Regions from separate parts of the Colwellia sp. 6_MG-2023 genome, predicted to be linked through region 1. Evidence: riboswitches for the same ligand, from Rfam matches in the RefSeq annotation. Region 1 holds a riboswitch; the other holds the start of a gene.
What was found. A riboswitch is a leader RNA that binds a small molecule or an ion and turns the genes downstream of it on or off. The one in region 1 is predicted to bind lysine.
Positions count from the first base shown of each region.

Region 1 (5,087 bases):
CCCTAACAACCATATGGTCATCAACTAATAGAACTTTAATTTTTTTTGTTTCCATTACTTTTCCTCCCAGTAAGGTAATTCCACAACAACATTAACACCGGTATTTAATACAGATTCAAATGTAAATGTTCCGCCTAAATTTTCAGCTCGCTCGCGCATTCCCAACAAACCAAAGCCAGGAGTATTAAGCTGTTTTCCTTGACCATTATCAGATACAGTAATCATGACTTTATCACCGCGTTTAACGACTAAAATAACCACTTTAGTTGCATTTGCATGTCGAACAACATTGGTTAAGCACTCCTGAACAATTCGATAGACATGAATAGTAATATCGTGACTTAAATGCTCTAAAGCTTGGTCGTAATCTAAATCGAACTGAACCTCACTACTTCGTCTTTGCCATTCTCTAACCAGCTCAGATAAGGTGGCTCCTAAGCCAAGCTCTGACAAACTTAATGGGTGTAATGTTCTCATCATAGAACGAACGACCACAGATAGATGGTTACAAATATCAACAATTGAACTAGTTACTGCCTTTACATTTGTCTTTGGTTGTTGACATGTAATCGCCATTGCCTTGATTGCTGTTAACGATTGCCCCATTTCATCATGTAACTCTCGAGACAGATTTTGTCTTTCAGCTTCTTGAATTTGCATACTGTGGCGCGCCAAAGCTTGGTTCTTCTCTTGAGCCGTTTTAAGGGCTGATGACATACCATTAATTTCTAACGCTATTGCATCAAATTCACTAATTTTAAAGTGAGGTAGTACATGATCAAAGTGCCCTTTTTCAACTTGTTTAAGTCCAGTTAAAATAGCTTTAACGGAATCCAACATTGCATTAAACACTAGGTTCACTGTCAAAAACATAATAAAAAGCATTAGCACAATAGAGCAAAAAAAAGACTTTGTTTCTTGCCAAGCTTCATTTATTTCATCCATTGGATTCGCGGTAATAACAATCGCTTTGATAGATCCATCCGCAATTTTAATATCATAATGATGTATAAAAAAGTCGACCATAACTGACTTTACAAACCAATGAGGTGTCGATTTTTTCTCATCCTTTAAATCATCATTTAGCTTAGTAGCATGGGTATTTTTAACTTGATTTACACTCTTTTTGACAGAAATATTTAAATGCCTTACTGGTTGCATTGTGGCAATCTTGTCTAGCCATGCGTCTTTCTCTTCACTAGTGGAAGAGCTTTGATTAAGGCCAAATTCAATCATTTGTACGGCTAAGTTAATTGAAGAATTCACTTCTCGCTCTACTGAGCTTCTTGCCTGCCATACAGCAATAATTGCACTAAAAATTAAAATCAACAGTACTGATGCAATTATTCTCATATTGATCAGAGCACGTATACTCATTTGTAGAATTCCAATAATGAGGTGAATAAGATAAAAAATGCACGAGCTAATTGAACTATAAGTGCTAAAATATCAAAATTTTAAGAGACAACACCCCTAAAATTTTTTCCTTATGTTTGTTTTATATAATCAATCATACGCATCATATTTAATATAGGCACTGTACGTTCGAATTATATTTCTCATACTTTTGCACTACACTCGAAATGACAATATCAGTGATGAGAATATAATCGGTGAGATGATTAATTGGGTAATTGGGTAATTGGGTAATTGGGTATTAAAATAATAACAAGGAGATATAAACAGGATATACCAATTATTAAGATGAAAGAGTCACAATTAAAGAAAGCAATAATTGATAGTTTATTGCTTTAGATGGTGCTAAGGGGCTTTTGGAATGATTTATTACCAAGTAAAATCGGAGCTCCTACTTGGTAATAATAAATGACGAGGAAAAGTTAATACTAATAGAGTGCAAAAAAGATTAGTTAAATAATTCTCCATGTAGTTTCTCAACAACATTATTCGCATCTCGCTCATTCACTAAGAAGCATAAGTTATTGGCACTTGCCCCATGACAAATTAAACGAACGCTGATGTCATTAATCGTTTGAAAAATACGTTGCCCTATGCCTTTTGCACAATCTAAGCCATTGCCAATAACAGCAACTAATGACAGACCATGTTCAACGGTTACTTCACAAAGCTGCTCTAATTCTTCTACGACTGTTGATGTTATTAACGCTTGTGTAGAGCCACTTGGGTTATCAAAAGTGAGGGCGACACTAATCTCACTGGTAGTAATTAAGTCTACACTCAGCTCATGTTTAGCTAAAATACCAAATACTTGTGCTAAAAAACCACTCGCGTGTAACATAGCCGGGCTTTTAACTGTGACTAAGGTTTGTTCTCGTCTTAAGGCGATTGACCGGTAAGTAGGATTAGAGGCGACCGATTTTTTGATTTGTGTTCCACCTTTTTCAGGCTCTTTACTTGAACCAACAAAAACAGGAATGTTCTGGCGCATTGCTGGAATCAAAGTAGCTGGATGTAATATTTTGGCACCAAAAGTTGCCATTTCAGCTGCTTCACCAAAACTAATTTCTTTTATAGCACGCGCCTGATCGGTTATACGAGGATCGGTGGTAAAAATGCCAACAACATCAGTCCATACTGATAAATTATTCGCATGAAGTGCTTCAGCCAATAAAGCCGCACTATAATCAGAGCCACCACGACCTAAGGTTGTTGTTTCACCTAAACCATCTTGACCAATAAAGCCTTGTGTTACTAATACTTGTTGAGTCAATTTAGGCGCTAAAAGCTCTGTACATGCTAAACTTAATTGCTCTATATCTACCACTGCTTTGCCGTATAAGCTATTAGTTTTCATAACTTGCTGTACATTAAAATAAGCACCGTTAACATCAATAGACTGTAAAACTTGCGCAAAGATGCGTGAACTTAACTGCTCACCAAATGACAGAATGGCATCACCTTGCTTAACACTATGCTGTTGCGATTGTTTTAACGCATGCGTTGCTAACTCTTCAAGTAACCCTTTTATTTCAGTATTTAAAGCTTGCTCAACATCTTTTGCCAAATGTTGAGTAATATTTAACTGAATAGCTTGAATTTTATCAATAATATCTGCTTGTTCATCAAGGGATAAATTTGCTTGGCTTAAGCGTACTAAATAGTTGGTAACGCCTGCACTAGCAGATACAACCACTAAGCGATTACTACAGTCATTTTTAATAATCTGAGCGCAACGCAACATAGCGGGAAAGTCAGCAACACTTGTACCGCCAAATTTAGCAACGGTAAGGGATAAATTTTCTTTTGGTGAACTTGGATGTACCATGGGTAATCTTCCTAAATACAATAACTTACATTAGTAAATAATACTCACTAATTAAAACAGGAAGAGCATGACTGAACAGTTCGACAGGCTAGCCTATTTAACAATATAGGCATAGAGCATAGTAACTTTTTCAGCCAGAAGCTCTCCACCTTAGTCTATACAGACACTAAAATCAGGTGACAGTCCTAAGGATTCAGCCTTAGTGACCGAACGTAAACAGCCACGGTGTTTATGTTCTCGGCGATAATCTCCTTCAATAACGTATGTTGGAATGTGGTTCCTAATACTTTTCAGTATAACGTTATCTATCTAGTTATCGCTCCTCTTCTGGTGTTGTAAATATCACTTAAATTAAAAGTGTATAAACAACCCGTCTATTAGACATGAATTCAGTAGTAATTGCAATAGACTTTTAGATGGCTATAAAGAGAGTTAATTTGGAACAATAATTTTTATATTTAATAGTCAATACTAATAAAGCCTATTTCTATTTAACTAAAGATGACTAAACAGTGACTAAAACTTAAGAAACAACTAAGCACATAAAGCAAAATAGTAGAAAAATACAATGCAATTTTTTGTACGCATAACTTTCCCCAATTTTACAGTTACATTTGTTATAGTCTAGCTACAAACATGTATTACTAGCTTATGTAGAGCCTAATGGATTTATTTTTACTAAAAAAAGTTATTTCGGCTGCAATTATGCCGATTAATTTAGTGTTAATTTTATTAACCTTATCACTTTTGTATTGTCGAAAACGCCCAAAAAGAAGCGTTAAGTGCTTAATCTCAGCAGGATTATTATTAACTATATCCTCTATGCCAGTGGTTTCTGATAAGTTAATGGTAAATATTGAAAATAAATATGAAAGCTTTACTCATTCTAGTAAACCTGTTGACTACATTATAGTGCTAGGAGGTTGGCACGTTGCTAATGATGCCTTACCCGTAACTAGCCAACTTAATACAAACTCATTAGAAAGATTAGTTGAAGTATTAAGGATCTATCAATTACATCCAGAAGCAACGATTATCACGTCAGGTTATTATATTAAGGATCAGTTATCTCATGCTCAAACAATGAAGCAATCTTTAGTTCTTTTAGGTGTACCTGCCAATAAAATCATGACAGAAAATTTCCCTAAAGATACTGAAGAAGAAGCGCAATTAATTGGTCCTAGAGTACAAGGACATAATGTTGTATTAGTAACCAATGCAAGTCATATGCTAAGAGCAATAAAATACTTTCAAGCACAAGGAGTAGAGCCAATACCTGCACCAACAGGCTTTATGGTTAAAAATATAAATGGTCCTAAAGGTTGGGGGTATTACGTTCCTAAAAGTAAATCTCTGCAGATAACAACCGCTGCCTGGTACGAAAGTTTAGGTCTTTTTGTGCAGTGGTTAAAAAGCCTACTTTAAAATCAAATAATAGTATTAACTGTAAACCTAAAAAAACCAGTATCATCTTAGATAATACTGGTTTTAATGCTTTTACTTTGTTTATATTTACTTAGTTACGTTAGCTCACATAGGCTTAGTTACATATTTTCAATAATACAATCACCAAATTGAGAACAAGTAACCAAGGTTGCATCATCCATTAGGCGTTCAAAATCATACGTTACTGTTTTTGCACCAATAGCGCCAGACATACCTTTTAGTAGTAAATCGGCTGCTTCAACCCACCCCATATGGCGTAGCATCATTTCAGCAGATAGAATTACCGAACCTGGGTTAACTTTATTTTTCCCCGCATATTTAGGCGCAGTACCGTGAGTTGCTTCAAAAATGGCAACTTCATCATTTAAGTTAGCACCTGGTGCAATACCAATACCAC
Region 1 covers NZ_JAUOPP010000021.1:36,444-41,530, reverse strand. The annotation lists gene Q4503_RS13600 (response regulator transcription factor) at 1-55, opposite strand, end outside; gene Q4503_RS13595 (sensor histidine kinase) at 55-1,377, opposite strand; gene lysC (lysine-sensitive aspartokinase 3) at 1,865-3,244, opposite strand; lysine riboswitch at 3,375-3,579, opposite strand; gene Q4503_RS13585 (ElyC/SanA/YdcF family protein) at 3,908-4,669, shown strand; gene icd (NADP-dependent isocitrate dehydrogenase) at 4,789-5,087, opposite strand, start outside.

Region 2 (5,087 bases), on a different contig from region 1:
GCGCCTTTTTCACGCATCACTTCATTAACACAATCATATACTGGTACTGATTTAGATAATGAAACACCTGGTGCTAGTACAGCGCCTTTTTTCACTACAATACCTTCAACAATAACAACACCGGCACTCAAGAAAGCATTATCTTCAATGATTACTGGGCTAGCACCGATCGGCTCTAATACACCACCAATTTGAACCGCAGCTGAAACATGAACATTTTTACCAATTTGAGCACATGAGCCAATTAGAGCATGGCTATCAACCATAGTACCGGTATCAACAAATGCACCAACGTTGATATAAGCCGGTGGCATAATAATGACGCCTTTAGCAACATGAGCACCAGCACGTACAGATGAACCGCCCGGTACTAAACGAACACCATCCTCAGGTGTAAACTGACGAGCAGGTAAATTATGTTTATCAACAAAACCTAAATAGTTATCACCAAAAGCAATGTTTTCACCCGCTTTAAATGCCGCTAAAACACCTTGTTTTACTTCAACATTGGCATGCCAATTACCGTTTTCATCTTGAGTTGCTGCGCGTAGTGCACCAGTTTCTAATTGTGCTATTACATCTTGCCAATTCATGCGATATTCCTATTTTCATGTGTATTTATAAAAGAAGATTGATTAGCTTGCACTAACCATTGATTAATTTTTTCATCAAATGCCAATAACTCTGTATTATCGGTTAATTCAAGGTGTGTTAATGGCGCTCGCAATATCGGTGTTTTAATATTTTGTTGCTGCTGCATTAACATTTTGACTGGGATAGGGTTAGCAACACAAAATAGTGCTGCTACAGCCCTGTTCCATAATGGAAACATAGTGTTGGTTTGTCCAACTAAACATAGTTGAACATACGTTTGTGTTGCTTGAGGCCATGCATTAGCGCAGACCGAGACTAAACCTTTCGCACCTGCCGGTACTAGATATGGCATCATGGCATCTTCACCACTATAAAGTGCTACACCTGGGCATTGTTCACGGTAATTAAGAAATTTATGTAAATCGCCACTTGCCTCTTTCATTGCCCAACAATTTGGATGATTTTGCAAATTTTGTAAGGTTTCAACGGGAATTTCCACGCCACTACGAGAAGGCACGTTATATAACATACAGGGGAAATTAGCAGCATCTAGTAGAGCTTTAAACCATTGTGTTTGGCCAACGACACCCGGCTTGGCATAAAGTGGCGTTCCGAGTAAAAAACTATCAATGGGTAAGGTATTACAGTATTCAACCCAGTTAATTTGTTCTGCTAGATTAGAGCCACCAACAGCAACCATTAACGGTGTATTAAGCTGTAGACTGCACACAAACTCAACAATACTCATTTGCTCATCACGGGTTAATGCTAAACCTTCACCTGTGCTACCAAGTAACAGTATACCGTTACCTGCTTCAGCTTGTGCTATTGCGATTCGTTCTAGACTAGTAAAGTCAATTTGATTATTTTCTAAAAATGGCGTCACTAAAGCTGTCCATAAAGAACAAGCGTCAAGGTTTCTGTTGCCAATAAGTTGGGAATTTATATTTGTAGGTGATTGTGTATTCATTGCTCTCGAACTCATAATGTTTATATCGGCTTAAGCACAATACAAATTAGTTCGGAGGGCTTTAAGGTATTCACAATAAAGAGCTAAGTATAACAACCTTATGTTAAGGCTATTATTGGCTTTTATGCAAAGACCAGAAGCTCTCCACTCAATTATAACCTACCTTCTATTAAGGTAGCTCAATATCAGTGACAGTTGTCGGGATTCAGCCCTTAAACTTTGGTTAGACACCAAGGTAAACAACCGATAAGTGTTTTATCAAACAAATACTTATCTCGGCGCTAATCCCCCTCATTACTATTATCAGATTTTGATCTCTGTGCAAAATAACATTGCAAATAATAACTACCTGGTTAACGCTCCTCTTCTGGCCCCTTTCCTCATAACTATTAACATTTTATTTGTATTCCTATCAGTAACTGCCGTCATCATTTATAAAATATAAACATTGCTGACACTTATCTTGATGGTTTATCTAAAATATCAATAATTTAGAGGTGAACTTTTGATATTAAATCAAAAGTCTGAATTAGGGACGCCGCTATTTAAACATTGTTATCACTTTTCTGTCAATATCGAAATATTCAGACTATAGAAAAAACCTTGAATACAGTAGAATACTATCTTCTAACTTATTCACTGTTAATCATCATTATGTCAACTTCAAACATCAGCCAAATATTAGTACGAAATAGTGCACTATTATCGGCTAAAACGCCCTTATTTATTAATTTAATGGCAGATGGTTTTATTGAAAGCTATCTACTTGATAATCCAGAGGCACAATTAAGTTGCCATAATACTAATTTTGTCGATTATTTAGCGATAAAAAACAAATTTGATAAACAGGTCGAAACAAGTTTTGCTAGCGAATATAAAACTGAACGACAACACGACTTAGTTGTGATTAACTTCCCAAAAAGCAAAGATGAACTTGCTTTTACTTTTGCGGTGATTGCCCCTTATTTAAGCAACGACGCTAAAATAATCTTAGTAGGCGAGAAGAAAGGTGGCATACAATCTAGCCCTAAATTAACCGGAGAATTTCTTCAGAATTGTCAAAAAATAGATGCTGCACGTCATTGTTTACTCTTTGCCGGCATCGTTAACCCTGAAAATTTAAATAAGCAGTTCAATATTGAAGACTGGTTTAAACAATATCAAATTAATATCAACAATATATCGCTTACTATCGCTTCATTGCCAGGTGTTTTCAGTCAGAAGAAGTTAGATATTGGCACCGCATTATTATTAGATAACTTACCTCAGTTTATGCAAGGAAAAGTGCTAGATTTTGGTTGTGGTGCAGGTGTTATCAGCTGTTTTATCGGTAAGAAGTTTGAATCTACCCAATTAGACTTACTGGATGTAAGTGCTTTAGCAATAACATCAGCCCAAAAAACACTCGCATTAAATAATTTATCTGGTACTGTTTTTGCCTCAAATAGTTTATCTAACGTAGCAGGAAAATATCAACATATAGTCTCTAATCCGCCTTTCCATCAAGGCACCAAAACCAGTTATCAAGCAAGTGAGGATTTTTTAAGAGGAATTAAGCCTCATATTGAGCCTCGTGGAGATATCACCATAGTTGCCAATAGTTTTTTACAGTATTTACCGATCATGCAAGAATACATAGGAACAACCAAACGATTAATTAATAAACAAGGATTTAACATTTATCACTGTAGAGCTAATTAATGGTCAACCAGACTTGATAAATGTATTTTTTTCAGCGATGGTTATGCCATGAAAACAAAAAATAAATTAATATCTAATCGAAGATTTTTACTCGCCAGTATTTTAGGCGTAGCTTCTTTCGTAATAGTCATTATTCTAACCAGTATTATCTATATTGTAGAAACTCAAGAAGAGTTAAAGTTAGAAAAATACACTCGCGCTTGGGCCAAATCTATTGCTCAAGCCAATGTAACCTACTTAGTTGAAAATACAAAAGGCGCCGAAAAAAGAGCAAACGCTAACCTAAAAAAACTCGTGACAGCTGACTACATTAATTATATTCATATTTATAAAAAAGAAGGCACTGAAACGACTTACTTTACTGGTTTTAATAAAAGCATCTATCATCCAGCAATTCCAAGTAAAGTTGCTCAAATAGATGAATTACTAACTCTTAAAAATCAAAAAAATAATTTAGAGTTAGTGGTAGAAATAAAACAAAATAAAACCATAGTCGGTTATTTGTATATTCAAGCAAGTAAAAAAAACATTCATGATTTTAGTCGACAGCTAACGTTCACTGCGATTGCATTATTGCTATTCGCTTTAACGCTCTTCTTTATATTAGCATCTTCAATTAAAAATAAAATCAATCAGTTACTCACTACTTTAGTTGAGTCATTACAAGAAATATCACACAGTAAAAACTATAATGAACAAATAGACCCCCTACCACTTATTGAATTTGATATTTTAGCTCAAAACATTAATATTTTATTAAATAGAACAGCGAAGCACATCACAAAAAAAGATAACACACACCAACAAGCCTTATTAGAAAATAATATATTGGCAGAAAAGGTACAGGCTAGAACGAATGCTTTAAAAGAATCTAATCAAGAGTTGCTTTCAACTTTGGAAAAATTACATCAATTTCAAGGGCAGTTGGTTGAAACCGAGAAAATGGCCTCTCTAGGCGACATGGTTGCAGGTATTGCCCATGAAATAAATACCCCGATTGGTTTGGGTGTTACGGCCTCAACACTAATGAATGACCGTTTGATGGAAATAAAACAAGCCTTTGAAGATAAAACGTTAAAATCCAGTCAGCTAAAAAAATTCCTGACTCAGGGTGAAGAAAATATAGAGATGATTTACCGAAACCTAGATCGGGCTGCAAAATTAATTTCTAGCTTTAAAAAGGTGGCAGTTGATCAAACAAGCACAGAAACAAATTCGTTCAATTTTAAAACGCTGCTTGAAGAAGTATTTATCACCTTAAAAGCGAAACTACATGAACAACATATTGATCTCATTATAGACTGTCCTGACAACCTTATTGTTGAAAGTAAAGCCGGACAGATTAACCAAATATTGGTTAATCTTATTTTAAATTCAATTATTCATGGTTTTGAAGGCAAGACTGATGGTGAAATAACTATCTCTGTATTTTATCTGAGTGATCAATTACATATAAGCTATAAAGACAATGGTACAGGTATTGATGAAAGTGTAAAATCGAAAATATTTGCTCCTTTTACCACAACTAAACGCGGTAGCGGTGCAAGCGGTTTAGGACTCCATTTAGTGTTTAATATTGTGACCCAAGCCTTAAATGGACATATCGATTTTGAAAGCGAAATAGGGATAGGCACTAAATTTAATATCATTTTTCCCGCTTTACTTACCTTAGAACAATAAATAATGGTAATAGTTTGCAATATAATTGTTATTTAATTTAGACTTAGTTAACATGGTTTACAAAGTGTTAACTATACTTTCACGATAAAATAATAATATTAAAAATTCGCTTGAACATCTCTATTAAATTAACGGAATTGGC
Region 2 covers NZ_JAUOPP010000004.1:4,769-9,855, forward strand. The annotation lists gene Q4503_RS03675 (2,3,4,5-tetrahydropyridine-2,6-dicarboxylate N-succinyltransferase) at 1-593, opposite strand, end outside; gene dapA (4-hydroxy-tetrahydrodipicolinate synthase) at 590-1,564, opposite strand; lysine riboswitch at 1,694-1,939, opposite strand; gene Q4503_RS03685 (methyltransferase) at 2,219-3,265, shown strand; gene Q4503_RS03690 (sensor histidine kinase) at 3,314-4,945, shown strand.
Region 2: it holds a riboswitch for lysine, as region 1 does, so the genes downstream of both, dapA (4-hydroxy-tetrahydrodipicolinate synthase) here and lysC (lysine-sensitive aspartokinase 3) in region 1, are expected to answer to the same signal.